DNA from 3 places in the Streptomyces sp. NPDC050422 genome. Region 2 is predicted to be linked to each of the others. Evidence: riboswitches for the same ligand, from Rfam matches in the RefSeq annotation. Region 2 holds a riboswitch; each other region holds the start of a gene.
The links. A riboswitch is a leader RNA that binds a small molecule or an ion and turns the genes downstream of it on or off. The one in region 2 is predicted to bind cobalamin.
Positions count from the first base shown of each region.

Region 1: it holds a riboswitch for cobalamin, as region 2 does, so the genes downstream of both, ACIBJG_RS31670 (cobalamin biosynthesis protein) here and ACIBJG_RS15720 (ribonucleoside-diphosphate reductase subunit alpha) in region 2, are expected to answer to the same signal.
Region 3: it holds a riboswitch for cobalamin, as region 2 does, so the genes downstream of both, ACIBJG_RS07275 (ABC transporter substrate-binding protein) here and ACIBJG_RS15720 (ribonucleoside-diphosphate reductase subunit alpha) in region 2, are expected to answer to the same signal.

Region 1 covers NZ_JBITIE010000023.1:74,321-79,474, reverse strand. Annotated here, with positions in the region: gene ACIBJG_RS31690 (alpha/beta hydrolase) at 1-372, opposite strand, end outside; gene ACIBJG_RS31685 (class II aldolase/adducin family protein) at 520-1,188, opposite strand; gene ACIBJG_RS31680 (anion permease) at 1,425-2,693, shown strand; gene ACIBJG_RS31675 (hypothetical protein) at 2,719-2,976, shown strand; cobalamin riboswitch at 3,138-3,269, shown strand; gene ACIBJG_RS31670 (cobalamin biosynthesis protein) at 3,404-4,432, shown strand; gene ACIBJG_RS31665 (cobyric acid synthase) at 4,429-5,154, shown strand, end outside.
Region 2 covers NZ_JBITIE010000009.1:105,442-110,595, forward strand. Annotated here, with positions in the region: gene ACIBJG_RS15715 (ribonucleotide-diphosphate reductase subunit beta) at 1-702, opposite strand, end outside; gene ACIBJG_RS15720 (ribonucleoside-diphosphate reductase subunit alpha) at 702-3,080, opposite strand; cobalamin riboswitch at 3,220-3,351, opposite strand; gene ACIBJG_RS15725 (GNAT family N-acetyltransferase) at 3,399-3,911, opposite strand; gene mctP (monocarboxylate uptake permease MctP) at 4,032-5,154, opposite strand, start outside.
Region 3 covers NZ_JBITIE010000004.1:212,157-217,310, reverse strand. Annotated here, with positions in the region: gene ACIBJG_RS07280 (FecCD family ABC transporter permease) at 1-232, opposite strand, end outside; gene ACIBJG_RS07275 (ABC transporter substrate-binding protein) at 292-1,359, opposite strand; cobalamin riboswitch at 1,395-1,582, opposite strand; gene ACIBJG_RS07270 (hypothetical protein) at 1,702-1,854, opposite strand; gene ACIBJG_RS07265 (acyl-CoA dehydrogenase) at 1,851-3,752, opposite strand; gene ACIBJG_RS07260 (hypothetical protein) at 3,919-5,154, shown strand, end outside.

The DNA.
Region 1 (5,154 bases), on a different contig from region 2:
GTCGCCGCTGTGGACTTCCGGTGTGATGCGGACCTTGGCGCCGGGGCGCAGAATGCCGCGGTTCACGCGTTCCAGCCGGCGGACGACGGTGTCGGCGGCCTGGTGGGCCTGGTCGATCACCGGCCCCACGACGGCGTGGACGTCGTCGCCCACCAGCCCGTAGGTGCCTGGCCGGAGCGAGGTGAACGACCGGGTCAGGGTGACCTGCCCGGCGGCCGTCGCATGCACGGTCAGTCTGCGGTCGGCGGGGAGCGGTCGTCCGGACGGCGCCTTGAGGGCGACGTCACTGGCGTACCGGCCGGCCGCGACCGCTGCCGCGCCGACGCCCAGGATGGTGGTGACGGCAGCTGCCGTTGCTGTAGCGGGGCGCACGGCTTCAGTGTCATGGCCCCGGCCACGCAGGGCCAGCGGGCGGGGGCCGTCCGGTGAGCCGGCCAGGTCGCGCAGGGCGTGGGGCCGGCCGCCTCACCGGCCCTCACCGGTTTCGGCCGCCTCCCGCACCGGTCCCGGCCGCCGCCCTCACCGGTCCCGGCCCGGCTGCCCGTACCCCTTCAGCGCTTCCCCGACGTCGCTCAGCTGCTCCGGCGTGAGCAGGGCCGGGGTACGGCCGGGTACGGAGCTCGCGGTGAGCCAGAGGCGGCAGAGCCATTCGAGCTGGGCGGTGCGGTCGTACGCCTCGTCGAGGCCGGCCCCGTAGGTGACCGTGCCGTGGTTGCCCAGCAGACAGCCGGTGCGGTCGCGCAGGGCCGTGAGCATGTTTCCGGCCAGTTCGTCCGTGCCGTAGCGGGCATAGGCGGCGACCCGGACGGGGCCGCCCAGCATCGCCGCGGCGTAGTGGACCGACGGCACCTCGGCCACCAGGGTGGAGACGGCTGTGGCGTGCACCGCGTGGGTGTGTACGACGGCGGCCGCGTCGGTGTTCCGGTACACCGCGAGATGGAGCGGGAGTTCGCTGGTGGGGGCCATGGTGCCGAGGACCTGGTTGCCCTCCAGATCGACGCCGGTCAGGTCCTGTGGGCGGAGCCGGTCGTACGGCACTCCGCTCGGGGTGACCAGCACGGTCCCGCCGACCCGCGCCGACACGTTGCCCGAGGTCCCCACGACCAGTCCTTCGGTGGCCGTCCTGCGGGCGGTGGCGACGACCGCGTCCCAGGCCCGTTCGATCGATTCCCGCCACTCACTGCTCATACGAAGATCCTTTCAACGGATGAGCGGCCCACCGCCACCCCTCCCACGGAGGCCGGCCCGAACCCCGGATTCCGGGCCCACACCGGCCCGTACCGGAATCCCGCCGCCACCCGGCGGACGAAAAGGGCGACGGCACTCCGGTTGGGGTCACCGCAGCGCCCTGCTCAGTTCATCTTCCGTTCACCCGGATTGCCTACGGTCCACATGCCACTGCCGTCGAACGATTGCCTGGGTAAATGGAACACATCACGCTGCTGCTCGCGATTGTGATCGTGACAGCTCTAGTGTTCGATTTCACGAACGGTTTCCACGACACCGCCAACGCGATGGCCACCACCATCTCGACCGGCGCACTCAAACCCAAGACAGCGGTGGCCATGTCCGCCGTTCTCAACCTCGTAGGCGCGTTCCTGTCGGTGGAGGTCGCCAAGACGATCTCCGGCGGGATCGTCAACGAAGACGGGCTCAGAACCGAGGTCATCTTCGCGGCGCTCGTCGGCGCCATCCTGTGGAATCTCCTGACCTGGCTGGTCGGCCTGCCGTCCAGCTCCTCCCACGCACTGTTCGGCGGCCTGATCGGCGCCGCGGTGATGTCGGCGGGCTGGTCGTCGGTCGACGGCGGCACCGTCGTCACCAAGGTGCTGCTCCCCGCGATCGCCGCACCGGTCGTCGCCGGAATCGCCGCACTGCTGGCCACCAAGCTGACGTACCGCATCGGCGGGAAGGTCACGGGCGGCGCCCAGGAGAAGGCCACCGCGAAGGGTTACCGCGCCGGCCAGATCGCCTCGGCCGGGCTCGTGTCGCTCGCGCACGGCACCAACGACGCACAGAAGACCATGGGCATCATCACGCTCGCCCTGGTCACCGGCGGCGTCCTCTCCCCCGGCTCCAACCCGCCGGTCTGGGTCATCGTGTGCGCCGGTCTCGCCATCGCACTCGGTACCTACCTGGGCGGCTGGCGCATCATCCGCACCATGGGCAGCGGCCTGACCGAGCTGAAGCCGCCGCAGGGCTTCGCCGCCCAGACCAGTGCGGCCACCGTCATCCTGGCCTCCTCGCACCTCGGCTTCTCCCTCTCCACCACTCAGTCGTGCTCCGGTGCCGTCATGGGTGCGGGCCTCGGCCGCAAGGGGGGCGTGGTCCGCTGGTCCACCGCCACCCGCATGTTCGTCGCCTGGGGCCTGACCCTGCCGGCCGCAGGTCTGGTCGGAGCGGGCGCCGAGTTCCTCACCAAGCAGGGCACCTGGGGTGTCGTGGTCGTCGCGGCGCTGCTGATCGCGGGCTCCGGTGCGATCTGGGTGCTGTCCCGCCGCAAGCCCGTCGGGCACGGGGACGTCGCCCCGGGCGGCCAGGACGCGGACGCCGAGCCCGCGGGCGTCGTCACCACCGCCATCGCGGCCGTCAGCCCGCCGCCCACCACGGCTGCCCAGACCCACGAACTCACGGCCACCATCCCGGCCCCCGCCGGACCGGTCACCGACCCGGCCCGACCCGCCACGGTCTAAGAGCCTCCGGTAAGGACAGATCCACATGAACATCGACTGGGCAGCCCTCGGCACCGTCTTCGGCGTCTCCCTCGTCGCCACCGTCGCGCTCGTGGGCCTCTTCACCCTCGGCATCGTCGGCCTCTCCAAGCAGCAGGAACCGGCCACGCAGGGCGGATCGGCGAGCGGTTCGGCAGGTGGCTCGGCGGGCGGTTCGCTCCTGCTGGTCCGCGCCGGCGCGTACGTCTGTTTCGGACTGTGCGCCGCGGCCGTGGCCTACGGCATCTATCTGATCGTCGCCTGAGCCCCACCACCCCCTTCCCGCTCATCCGCATCGGGCCGGACGCACCTCGTGTGCGTACCGGCCCGATGTGCGTCTCAGCACACTGCACCGTCGCAGGTCAACGGCGAGTTGACGGGTGTTCGCGGGGCGTGGTGGACTGCCGGAGCCATTACGGCGACAGCAGAGGAAGCCGGTGCGAATCCGGCGCGGTCCCGCCACTGTCACCGGGGAGCAGTCCCCCACCACGGAAGTCACGGTCCACGCAAGCGGACTGGAAGGCCGGGGGAACTGCGGATCCGGAAGCCAGGAGACTCTCGTCGCCGTCACGTCGAACCAGGGCGCGGACCCTGAGTGAGGACATATCGCCATGCCCGGCTGCCGTGCGTCCGTCCCTGTGCAACCCATCCCAGGTCCCCAGGTCCTTCGAGGCGCAACGGCCGGCTGAACCGTGCGTGCCGATCGCGTCTTCGCGTACGGCGCCACGGCCGGTCTGATCGGCGATCTGCTGCTCGGTGACCCCCGCAGGGGGCACCCGGTCGCCGCCTTCGGGCGGGCCGCGGCAGGCGTCGAACGCCGTCTGTGGCGCGACCACCGCGGGTGGGGCGCACTGCACACCCTGGTCTGCGCCGGAGGCGCCGCCGGGGGTGCCGCACTGGCTGCCCGTGCGCTGCGCCGCCACCCCGCCGCGTCCGTCGCCCTGACCGCCGCCGCCACCTGGTCCGTCGTCGGCGGTACGTCGCTGGGCCGCGAGGCCCGGTCGATCGGCGACGCCCTGACCGCGGGCGATCTCGACCTGGCCCGGGAGCGGCTGCCGCATCTGTGCGGCCGTGACCCGCAGTCCCTGGACGGTCCGCAGATCGCCCGCGCCGTCGTGGAGTCCGTCGCCGAGAACACCTCGGACGCCGTGGTCGGCGCCCTGGTGTGGGGTGCGCTGGGCGGCGTCCCCGGACTCGTCGGGTTCCGGGCCGCCAACACGCTCGACGCGATGGTCGGCCACAAGTCGCCCCGCTACCGGCGTTACGGCTGGGCCTCGGCCCGTCTCGACGACCTCGCGGGCTGGCCGGGCGCCCGGCTGACGGCCCTCCTCGCCGTCGCGGCAGGAGGAGACCCGCAGGGCGCGGTCCGGGCCTGGCGGGTCGACGCGGCCAAGCACCCGAGCCCCAACGCGGGCCCGGTGGAAGCCTCGTTCGCCGGTGCGCTCGGCGTACGGCTCGGCGGGACGCTCGCCTACGGCGGCCGGGTCGAGCACCGTCCCGTGCTCAACGGGGAGACGGGCCGTGCGGTGGAGCCCGCGGACATCGAGCGCGCCGTACGGCTGTCGCGCAGGGTCAGCGCGCTCGCCCTCGGCGTGAGCGTGGCGGCCCGGCTGGGCGCGGGGCTCGCGGCCCGGCGGATCGCCGGCCCCCGCACCTCAGCACTCCGTACGGCACCCCCTCGTACCGCAGCACCCCGACTCTCTGGACGGAGACCGACATGAGCGGCGGACTGCTGGTCGCCGGGACCACCTCGGACGCGGGCAAGAGCGTCGTCACCGCGGGCATCTGCCGCTGGCTGGTGCGCCGGGGCGTGAAGGTCGCGCCGTTCAAGGCGCAGAACATGTCGCTCAACTCCTTCGTCACCCGCGAGGGCGCGGAGATCGGCCGCGCCCAGGCCATGCAGGCCCAGGCCGCCCGGGTGGAGCCGACCGCCCTGATGAACCCGGTGCTGCTCAAGCCCGGCAGCGACCGCTCCAGCCAGGTCGTCCTGATGGGGCGTCCGGTCGGCGAGATGAGCGCCCGCGGCTACCACGGCGGACGCCAGGAGTCGCTCCTGTCCACCGTCGTGGACTGCCTGGAGCAGCTTCGGGGCACGTATGACGCAGTGATCTGCGAGGGGGCGGGCAGCCCGGCCGAGATCAATCTGCGGCGCACGGACATCGTGAACATGGGCATCGCACGGGCGGCAAGCTTCCCGGTGGTGGTCGTCGGCGACATCGACCGCGGCGGGGTCTTCGCCTCGTTCTTCGGTACGACGGCGCTGCTCTCGGCCGAGGACCAGGCACTGATCGCCGGCTACCTGGTCAACAAGTTCCGCGGCGACGTCTCGCTGCTGGAGCCCGGCCTGGACATGCTGCGCGACCTGACGGGACGTCCGACGTACGGGGTGCTGCCGTTCGCGCACGGCCTCGGCATCGACGAGGAGGACGGTCTGCGGGTCTCG
Region 2 (5,154 bases):
GTCGGGCTCCTCCTTGCGGACGGTGTCGACCACCTCGAACGCGAAGTTCATGTGCATCGTCTCGTCACGGAAGACCCAGTTGGTGCCCGTGGCGAGACCGTGCAGCAGCCCGCGTGAGCGGAACCAGTACACGTACGCGAAGGCGCCGTAGAAGAACAGCCCCTCGATGCACGCCGCGAAGCAGATCAGGTTCAGCAGGAAGCGGCGGCGGTCGGCCTTCGTCTCCAGCCGGTCGATCTTCTCGACCGAGTCCATCCACCGGAAGCAGAACTGCGCCTTCTCGCGGATCGACGGGATCTCCTCGACCGCGTCGAAGGCGGCCGCGCGGTCGTCCGGATCGGGCAGATAGGTGTCGAGCAGCGTCAGATAGAACTGGACGTGCACGGCCTCCTCGAAGAGCTGCCGCGACAGGTACAGCCGCGCCTCGGGGGAGTTGATGTGCTTGTACAGCGTCAGCACGAGGTTGTTGGAGACGATCGAGTCACCGGTGGCGAAGAACGCCACCAGCCGGCCGATCAGGTGCTGCTCGGCGGGCGACATCTTGGCGAGGTCCGCCACGTCGGAGTGGAGGTCGACCTCCTCCACGTGCCAGGTGTTCTTGATCGCGTCCCGGTAGCGCTCGTAGAAGTCCGGGTAACGCATCGGCCGCAGGGTCAGTTCGAAGCCCGGGTCCAGCAGGTTCTTGTTCTTGTCGGTGCTCATTACTGACAGGCCTCGCAGGACTCGGGGTTTTCGAGGGAGCAGGCGATCGCGTCCGCGTCGGGCGAGGGAGCCTGCTCGGGGATCGGGGCGGCGGACGCCGCACGGGCGATCCGGGTCGCCGGGCGGGAGCGCAGGTAGTACGTCGTCTTCAGCCCCCGCTTCCAGGCGTACGCGTACATCGAGGAGAGCTTGCCGATCGTCGGCGTCTCCAGGAACAGGTTCAGCGACTGGCTCTGGTCGAGGAACGGCGTACGGGCCGCCGCCATGTCGATCAGTCCACGCTGCGGGATCTCCCACGCGGTGCGGTACAGCGCCCGCACCTCCTCGGGGATCCACGCGAAGCCCTGCACCGAGCCACTCGCCTCGCGCAGCGCCTCACGGGTCCGCGCGTCCCATACGCCGAGCTTCTTCAGCTCGTCCACCAGATAGGCGTTGACCTGGAGGAACTCACCGCTGAGCGTCTCGCGCTTGAAGAGGTTGGAGACCTGCGGCTCGATGCACTCGTACACGCCCGCGATCGAGGCGATCGTCGCCGTCGGCGCGATGGCCAGGAGCAGGGAGTTACGCATCCCGGTCTTCGCGACCCGGGCGCGCAGCGCGTCCCAGCGCTCCGGCCAGTTCAGCTCGGTGTCGTAGTGGTCCGGGTGCAGCACACCGCGGGCGGCACGCGTCTCGGACCACGCGGGCAACGGGCCCGAGCGCTCGGCGAGGTCGCAGGACGCCTCGTACGCTGCGAGCATGATCCGCTCGGAGATCTTCGTCGACAGGGCGCGGGCCTCGGGGGAGTCGAACGGCAGCCGCAGCTGGAAGAAGACGTCCTGGAGCCCCATGGCGCCCAGACCCACCGGCCGCCAGCGGGCGTTGGAGCGCCCGGCCTGCTCGGTCGGGTAGAAGTTGATGTCCACGACCCGGTCGAGGAAGGTCACGGCGGTACGGACGGTGGCGTCGAGCCGCTCCCAGTCGATCGTGCCGCCCTCGACGAACGCGCCGAGGTTGACCGAGCCGAGGTTGCAGACGGCCGTCTCGCCGTCGTCCGTGACCTCCAGGATCTCCGTGCACAGGTTCGACGAGTGCACGACACGGCCCGGTTCGGCGGTCTGGTTCGCGGTCCGGTTGGAGGCGTCCTTGAACGTCATCCAGCCCTGGCCGGTCTGTGCGAGGGTCCGCATCATCCGGCCGTACAGCTCACGGGCCGGCATGGTCTTGCGCGCCAGGCCCTTGGCCTCGGCGGCCCGGTAGGCGGCGTCGAACGCGTCGCCCCACAGGTCGACCAGTTCCGGCACGTCGGCGGGGGAGAACAGCGACCAGGTGCCGTCCGCGTCGACCCGGCGCATGAACTCGTCGGGGATCCAGTGCGCCAGGTTGAGGTTGTGGGTGCGCCGCTGGTCCTCGCCCGTGTTGTCGCGCAGCTCCAGGAACTCCTCGATGTCCGCGTGCCACGTCTCCAGGTAGACGGCGGCGGCGCCCTTGCGCCGGCCGCCCTGGTTGACGGCGGCGACGGAGGCGTCGAGCGTCTTCAGGAACGGCACGATGCCGTTGGAGTGCCCGTTGGTGCCGCGGATCAGCGAACCGCGGGCGCGGATGCGGGAGTACGAGAGGCCGATGCCGCCCGCGTGCTTGGACAGGCGCGCCACCTGGTGGTAGCGGTCGTAGATCGAGTCCAGCTCGTCCAGCGGGGAGTCCAGCAGGTAGCAGGAGGACATCTGCGGGTGCCGGGTGCCGGAGTTGAAGAGCGTGGGGGAGGAGGGCAGGTAGTCCAGCCGGCTCATCAGCCCGTACAGCGCGGCGACCTCGTCCAGGGCGCGCTCGGAGGTGTCCTCGGCGAGCCCGGAGGCGACACGCAGCATGAAGTGCTGCGGCGTCTCGATGACCTGCCGGGTGATCGGGTGGCGCAGCAGGTAGCGGCTGTGCAGGGTGCGCAGGCCGAAGTAGCCGAAGCGGTCGTCGGCGCCGTCGGCGAGCGACTGCCCGACCAGCGCGTCCAGGGCGGCCGCGTGGAGCGTGACGAACTCGGCGGTACGGTCCGCGATCAGGCCCTCGCGGTGCCCGACGGCGACGGAGGCGGAGAACGACGTCGCGCCCTGCCCGGCCGCCTCGTCCGCGATGGTGCGGGTGAGGAGGCGGGCGGCGAGCCGGGAGTAGGCGGGGTCCTCGGAGATCAGGCCCGCGGCGGCCTCGGTGGCCAGCGAGCGCAGTTCGGCCTCGTCCGACCGGGCGTTGCGGCCGCGCAGCGCGGCGGCGGCGACGCGTCCGGGGTCGGTGTCGGGCAGATCGGCGGTGAGGTCGGTCAGGGTCCGCAGGAGTACGGTCCCCGGTCCGTCGCTCGTGGTTCCCGTTGACTCGGCCACGGAAACCGGATCGGCTGGCGCGATGGTCACGCGGTGCTCTCCCTCGCTCGGCTCGGGGCCTTCGGGGGAGCGGGGGCAGCCGGACGGAGCGGGACCCGGCAGGGCAGCGCTCCGTGCGGCGTCCACCGGCCCATCCACGAGGCCCGGACGTCTGGGCATCCGGATCGGTCGAGCCGGATGCGCTGTCGGCAGGACCTCGGACTCGGGGGTGCGCAAATGCACACCGAATACACCGTTGCGGGACAGTTCCGGATTCGCACCGGATTTCCCTGCGGCGACAGCAGGCATGAGCATACATGTGGGGGCTGCCGGTTGCGGCAGCCCCCACATGTTGTGTCGTGCTCGCTGTTACGCCGGAGGGCGCAGCTCCAGACGGTACGTCAGCAGCTTCAGGTCCTCGATGGGGTTCCAGTCCTTCTCGGGGGTCCGTACGAAGCCGAGGCGCCCGTAGATCCGGTGGGCCCCGAGCATCGCCGGCTGCGTCGACAGGACGAGCCCCGTGACCCCCGCGGCGCCCCGTGCGCGGTCGATGCAGGCCCGTACGAGCGCCTCGCCCGCCCCGGCGCCGCGGGCCTCGCGGGAGACCGCCAGCATCCGGAACTCGGCCTCGTCCGCCGCCGCGATGTCGGCCCACGGGTTGCCCGGCGGGGCGTAGGTGACCCCGCCCAGGACGCGGCCCCGCGCGTCGGCCGCCACCAGCACCTCGGCCTCGGCGGCCCGGCGGGGTACGTCGCGCAGCTGCACCAGGTACGGATCGTCGGCACCGTAGTCCAGGAGCCCGTCGCCGAGATAGGCCTCGGCGGTGATCTCGCCGAGGAGTGTGTGCTCGGCGGGCTCGACCGGCCGGATCGCTATGTCCATGGGCGGAAGTCTGCCGCACGCGGGGGCCGGAGCCGCAAGGGTTTTTCTGCGGGACACGCGAACGGGCCGCCGCACCCCAGCCCGCAGGGGTGCGGCGGCCCGCTCACGCGTATCCGGCGGTCAGTGGCCGCCCGGCGCACCGGCGGTGGCCGGCGGGAGCTCCGCCTTCACGCCGGGGTCGCCCGCGTCCGCGGTGTAGTCGCCCGGGGAGGTCTCGTCGATCCCGGCGGGCGCCTTGACGGCGTTCAGGACGAACGTGAGGACGATGACCACCACGACGTTCAGCACGATGGCCGTCAGGCCGATGTAGCCGATCTCGCCGAGGCCCGGGATCTCCTTGGAGGACCCGCCGAAGTGCTTCTGGGTCGGGCTGGCGACCCCGTACGCGGCGAGCGTCCCGTAGGCCATGCCGACCGCCCAGCCCGCGAGCAGCGCCCAGCGGTGGAACCACCGGGTGAACAGCCCGCCGACCAGGGCCGGCATCGTCTGGAGGATCCAGATCCCGCCCAGCAGCTGGAAGTTGATCGCGACCGTCTTGTCCATGGTGAGGACGAAGGCGAGCGCGCCGACCTTCACCAGCAGCGACACCAGCTTGGAGACCTTGGTCTCCTGCGCGGGTGTCGCGTCGGGCTTCAGGAAGTCCTTGTAGATGTTGCGGGTGAACAGGTTCGCCGCGGCGATCGACATGATCGCGGCGGGCACCAGCGCACCGATGCCGATCGCGGCGAAGGCCACGCCCGCGAACCAGTCGGGGAACATGTTCTCGAACAGCTGCGGGATGGCCAGCTGGCCGTTGTCCACCTTGACGCCGGCGGCGATCGCCATGAAGCCGAGCAGTGCGAGCAGGCCCAGCATCAGCGAGTACAGCGGCAGGATCGTGGTGTTGCGGCGGATCACGTTACGGCTGCGGCTGGAGAGCGTCGCCGTGATCGAGTGCGGGTACATGAAGAGCGCCAGCGCCGAGCCCAGGGCCAGGGTGGCGTAACCCCAGTGGCCCGCCTCACCGGGTGCGAGTCCGGCCACCGGTTTGCCGGCCGCCTCGTTCTTCGCCGAGAACGCATCGCCCGCCTTGGCGAAGATGTCGTCGAAGCCGCCGAGCTTGATCGGGATGTAGATGATCGCCACGACGATGACCAGGTAGATCAGCCCGTCCTTGACGAACGCGATCAGCGCCGGCGCGCGCAGCCCGGAGGAGTACGTGTACGCGGCGAGCACCGCGAACGCGATCAGCAGCGGCAGGTCC
Region 3 (5,154 bases), on a different contig from region 2:
CGCCGCAGACCGCGGCGAGCAGGGTGCGCGGCATGCGCAGGTTCCAGATGATGCCGTCGCGGATCGGGCTGAGCCGCGACTCACCGGCTCCGAGGTGGGAGGCGACCGTGGACCAGACGTCGGCGACGGAGATCCGGGCCGGGCCGATGGTGACGGCGAGGGCGACGGACAGGGCGAGCAGCAGGAGTCCGGCGGCCCACAGGAGCCCGCTGCGGATGCCCCGCGTGGACAGGACACCCCGGGTGCACCCAGCCGCGTCCTCGCGCGGTGGCGCGGCCTGTTCGCTGTCCGTCACCCCGCGAGCCCGAAGGTACGCAGCCCGGCGGCGACGCGTTCCACGCCTTCGACGGTCCGGATCGTCGGGTTCATGGCCTGGCCGCTGAGCAGCACGTAGCGCTTGTGCCGGACGGCGTCCATGTTCTTCGTGACGGGGTTGGACTCCAGGAAGGCGATCTTCTTCGCGGCGCTCTCGGCGGTCTGCGACTTGCGGGTCAGATCACCGATGACCAGCACGTCCGGGTCGCGGTCGGCAACGGTCTCCCAGTTGATCTGCGGCCATTCCTCGTGGGTGTCGGCGAAGGCGTTCTCCGCGCCGAGTTCCCGCGTGATGATGCCGGGCGCACCGCAGCAGCCGGCCAGGTACGGGGCTTCGGAGTTGGCGAACCAGTACATCAGGGAGGTGCCGGAGGCGTCGATGCCCCCGGTCGCCTTCCGCACCCGGGCGCGCAGCTCGGCGACGAGCTTCTCGCCGCGCCCGGGAACGCCGAACACCTTGGCCAGGTCGCGCACCTCGGCGTAGACGCTGTCCATGGTCAGGGCGCCGGTGCGGACGCCGTCGCCGTCCTTGCTGTTGTCCTTGGCGGTGCAGTCGGCGGGCGAGACGTACGTGGGGACACCCAGTTTCTCGAACTGCTCGCGGGGGGCGACACCGCCCTTGGCGAGGGTCGATTCGAAGGAGGCGCTGACGAAGTCGGGCTCCTGGTCCAGGACCTTCTCCGACGAGGGGCGGTTGTCGGAGATCCTCGGGACGCCCGCGTTGGCCTTCTCCAGCCCCTTCAGTACCGGATCGGTCCAGGTGGCCGTGGCGGCGAGCCGGCCGGCGAGGCCGAGCGAGAGCAGGATCTCGGTCGATCCCTGGTCGACCGGGACGGCGCGCTTCGGCGCCGCGTCCACGGTGACGGTGCGTCCGCAGTTCTTCAAGTTGACCGGATAGCCGTCGGCTCCCTGGGACTTGGCGGCGGTGCCGTCCTTGCCGCCGCCGCAGGCCGTCAGCAGGATCAGGGCGGCGGTGAGCAGGGCGGCGGAGCGGGCGCGGCCGGTTATGGGCGGCACGGAGTACCTCGGCGTCTCTGGGCCCATGCGCGGGGCCCGGTGTACGGAGTTCCGCGGCCCGGTACCGGACCGTGGGCGCCAGCAGGTCTTCGGACTCGGGTTCATGCGGACGGGACGCCTTCCCGGGAAACCGTGGGTCTCCCAGTGGCCGTGGCCCCGCCCGTCCCCCTCACCGCTGCGCGTCAGTTCCGGATTCGCACCGGATTCCCTGACCCCTACGTGGAGTTCGACTGGCTCCGGGCACGCTACCACGCACCTCCGCGCAGCTCAGCGGCAGTGCACCCCGGCGGTACGGGGCGGTGGGTGCGGCCGGGGCCGCGTGCCGCGCACCACCCCGGCCGCGGGGTGTCCGGGAGGCCCTCGCTCCGGTTACGCCTTGCGGCGAACCGATTCGCCACCACTGGTGAGCGGCCCCCCGCACCACCGTGAGAGCGCGGCGGCGGTGCCCCAGAAGGCCAGCAGGACGACACGCAGACCCAGCCGCCGGACCGCGTCCGCCGTCCGGTGCGGTGTGCCCGTCATCGCGCGCCCCCAGCCGGTTCCCGGGCCACGGTGGTGTGCCAGGCGGCGCCCGGGTCGTCGTACGCGTCGGTGTAGTGGGCTCCGGCGATGGGCCAGTCGGCGAGCAGTTCCCCGGGCAGTGCGAAGGATGCGGCCAGTTCCGGGAGATGGCGGCTCACCGCGGCGACCAGCTGCTCGGTGGCTTCGGTCAGTCCATCGACCTGACCGGCGGTCAGGTGGCCTGCGGCCAGTAGGTCGCCGCTGTTCCGGGCGACCCAGCGCAGCGCGAACAGCCGGGCCAGCTCACCCAGCCGCTCACGGGCCCCGCCGCCGGGCAGAGCAGCGAGCGCGTTCTCGTACGCGTGGGCCGCCTGCCGGTACGCATGGGCCTCGACGCCCCGCAGCGCGGGGCCGGACGCCGCGTTCCAGCGCTCCAGCGGGCCGCCGCCGGGGACCTGCGCCATCCGTGCGGCCGCCCGGGCGAACCAGATGCGCTCCACCTGGTCCAGAAGCCGTCCGAGGAACCGGAGGTCGGCGAGGTCACCGCTCGGAGGGCCGGCGGCGGGCTCCTCCTGCGGGGTCCGTGCCGCGTCGAAGAGCAGGCCGGCGGCCGCCCGGGAGTGGATGGCCAGATTGTCGCCCTCGGCGGTGATGGCGCCCTCGATCCCGGTGACGAGCTCGGTCATGCCGTTGTTCTCCAGCAGACCCTGGGCGCCGCACCGTTCCCGGCACTCGACCATCACGGACCGGGCCTGCCAGGTGATCCATCCCTTGGCGATGTCGACCAGCCGCTCGGCCGCCTCCCGCTCCGCGGGCGGCCGCGCAGCGGCCTTCTCCCACCGGTCGAGTACGCGCCGGTGCAGCAGGCTCATCGCGAAGACGGTGGCCATGGCCTCGGCGAGGGGGCCGTGGTGGCTTCGGTGGGCGACGACCGGCACCGGCGGCGCCGAGCGGCCCCCCGAGACGAGGCGGTGGCCTCCGTAGCGGACGGCGACGGCCAGCGTGGCGCGTGCGGAGCCCACCGCACTGGCGCTCATGCAGATCCGGCCCGTGGTGACTCGTCCGATCGAGGCGAGGAAGCGGCGCCTGCGCCCCTCGGTGTCGCTGCGGAACACCCCGTCGTCGCCGACCCGCCCCTGCGCGCCGCCGAGCAGCGCCCCACGGCCCACGAAGACCTGGTCGAAGGAGGTCAGGCAGTGGTCGACCGGACTGCCCATCCGGGCGGGAAGCCGGCGCACCCGGATCCCGGGCAGGGCCCGGGCCGCGTCCGTGAGCGGCACCAGCAGCAGGAAGACCCCGTGGTCGGAGCCGTCGACGATCAGCCGGGCGGCGACCAGCCCCGACTTGGGGCCGCCGGCCGGGCTGGTGTTGGGCATGAACTTCTGCGCACCGGCATGCGGGGTGTGCAGCACGAACCCGTCCCGGCCGGGGTCGTAGGTGGCGGTCGTCTCAAGGGATGCCGCGTCGTTGCCGTGCGCCACCTCCGTACAGAGGAAGGTGCCGATCCGTCGCAGCCGGAGGAAGTCCGACAGATCACGGGGGCTGTCGGCGTCGTGGTCCAGGAGGCTGCCGAGGAAGAGGTTGTAGTGGATGCCCGCGACGGTGGTGAGCGCCGGGTCCACCGGGGCGAGCCATTCGTGCAGAGCGGCCAGGGCACGGGGGTCGGCGGCCGGCCGGGCGGCGCTGTCCAGTGCGTTGTTGAGTGTGCGCAGCCGTGCGTGGGCGAGGGCGAGCCGCTCGTCGGGGGTGGCTCCGGGTGACGGCCAGAGCGGCCGGCGGAACGGCTCGGTGGCCACGAGCCGGCGCCAGAAGCCGTGCTCGCGGCGGGCGTCCGGGCCGAGGAGCACGGTGCTGAGCAGGCCGGCGACCGGCCCGGTCCCGGCTCCCGAGGAATCGGCACTGTCGAAAATGGTGTTCATAAAAGCGGCAACGATCAGGAATCGTCCAGGACACCCCCCACGATCGGCGTCCCGGCGTTCCCCGTCTCCCGGCAACGCCCGGCGCGGTCGATGTACGGCCGCTGTCCGTCACCTGTATGCAGCAATCAGCCGCGCTGTGCGGGCGGCGAGGACATCCCCTTGGGGCATGGAACGGCACCCCGATGAGCCGGCGGCACAGAACGAGCACGCCGAACTGGAAGCCCTGCGTGCCCGGGTGGCGCAGTTGGAGACCCGTGCCCCGGCCCGCTCCCGGCTGCGCCTGCGTTCGTTCTTCGCGGTCCTGCTGATCCTGGTGGCGGCCGTGCTCACCCCGCTGAGCATCCTGTCGAGTTGGGCGAGCGGCGTCGCCGGGGACACGGACCGCTACGTGGACATGATGGAGCCGCTGGCCTCCGACCCCGATGTGCAGGCGGCGGTGACCACCCGCGTCACCGACGCCGTCATGACGCATCTGAACATCGACGCGCTGCTGGCGGACGTGGCGCCCGCCGACCGCCCGGTCGTCGACAAGGCGCTCGGGAAGCTCGGCGACCCGCTCACCGCGGGTGTCACCGGCCTCGTGCACGGCACGGTGGAGCGATTCGTCACCAGCGACGCCTTCGAGCAGGTGTGGAGCAGCCTCAACAGGCAAGCCCACGCTTCCGTCGTGAAGGCCCTGACCGGTGAGGGCGGCGGCGCCGTGAAGCTGAACGGCGACACCGTCACCCTGGACCTCGCCCCGGTCATCGACCGGGTGAAACAGCGTCTCGTGGACCGCGGTCTGAAGGTCGCCGGAAGGATTCCCGAGATCCACACCGACTTCACCATCCTGACCTCGGACTCGGTCGGCAAGGCGAAGAAGGGATTCCGGGCGCTCGAACTCCTCGGATTCTGGCTTCCCGTGTTCACGCTGGTGGTGGCGGCGGGCGGGGTGCTGCTCGCGGTGCGCCGCCGACGGGCGCTGGTCACCGCGGCACTGGCCGTCGCGGTCGGTGCCGTACTGCTCGGGCTCGGGCTGTGGGCGGGGCGCACGTTCTACCTCGACAGCCTGCCCCAGGACGTCTCGCAGCCGGCGGCGCGAGCGGTGTTCGACACGCTGGCCGGCTATCTGCGCGCCGGGGTCCGGCTGGTGGTGACCGTCGGCGTGGTGGTGGCGCTCGCCGCCTGGCTCACGGGCCGGGGCCGTGCGGCGAGGCAGGTCGCGGCGATGTGGAGCGGCGGCATCGGGGCCGTACGGGACGCGGCCGGTTTCACCGGCGGCCCGGTCGGCAGGTGGGTGCACCGGGCCCGGCGCCCGCTGAACTGGACGGTGGTCGTGGTGGCGGTCGCGGTGCTGCTGGCGTGGGACCGGCCGACCGGGCTGGTCACGGTGTGGATCGCGCTGTGCGCCCTGTTCGTCCTG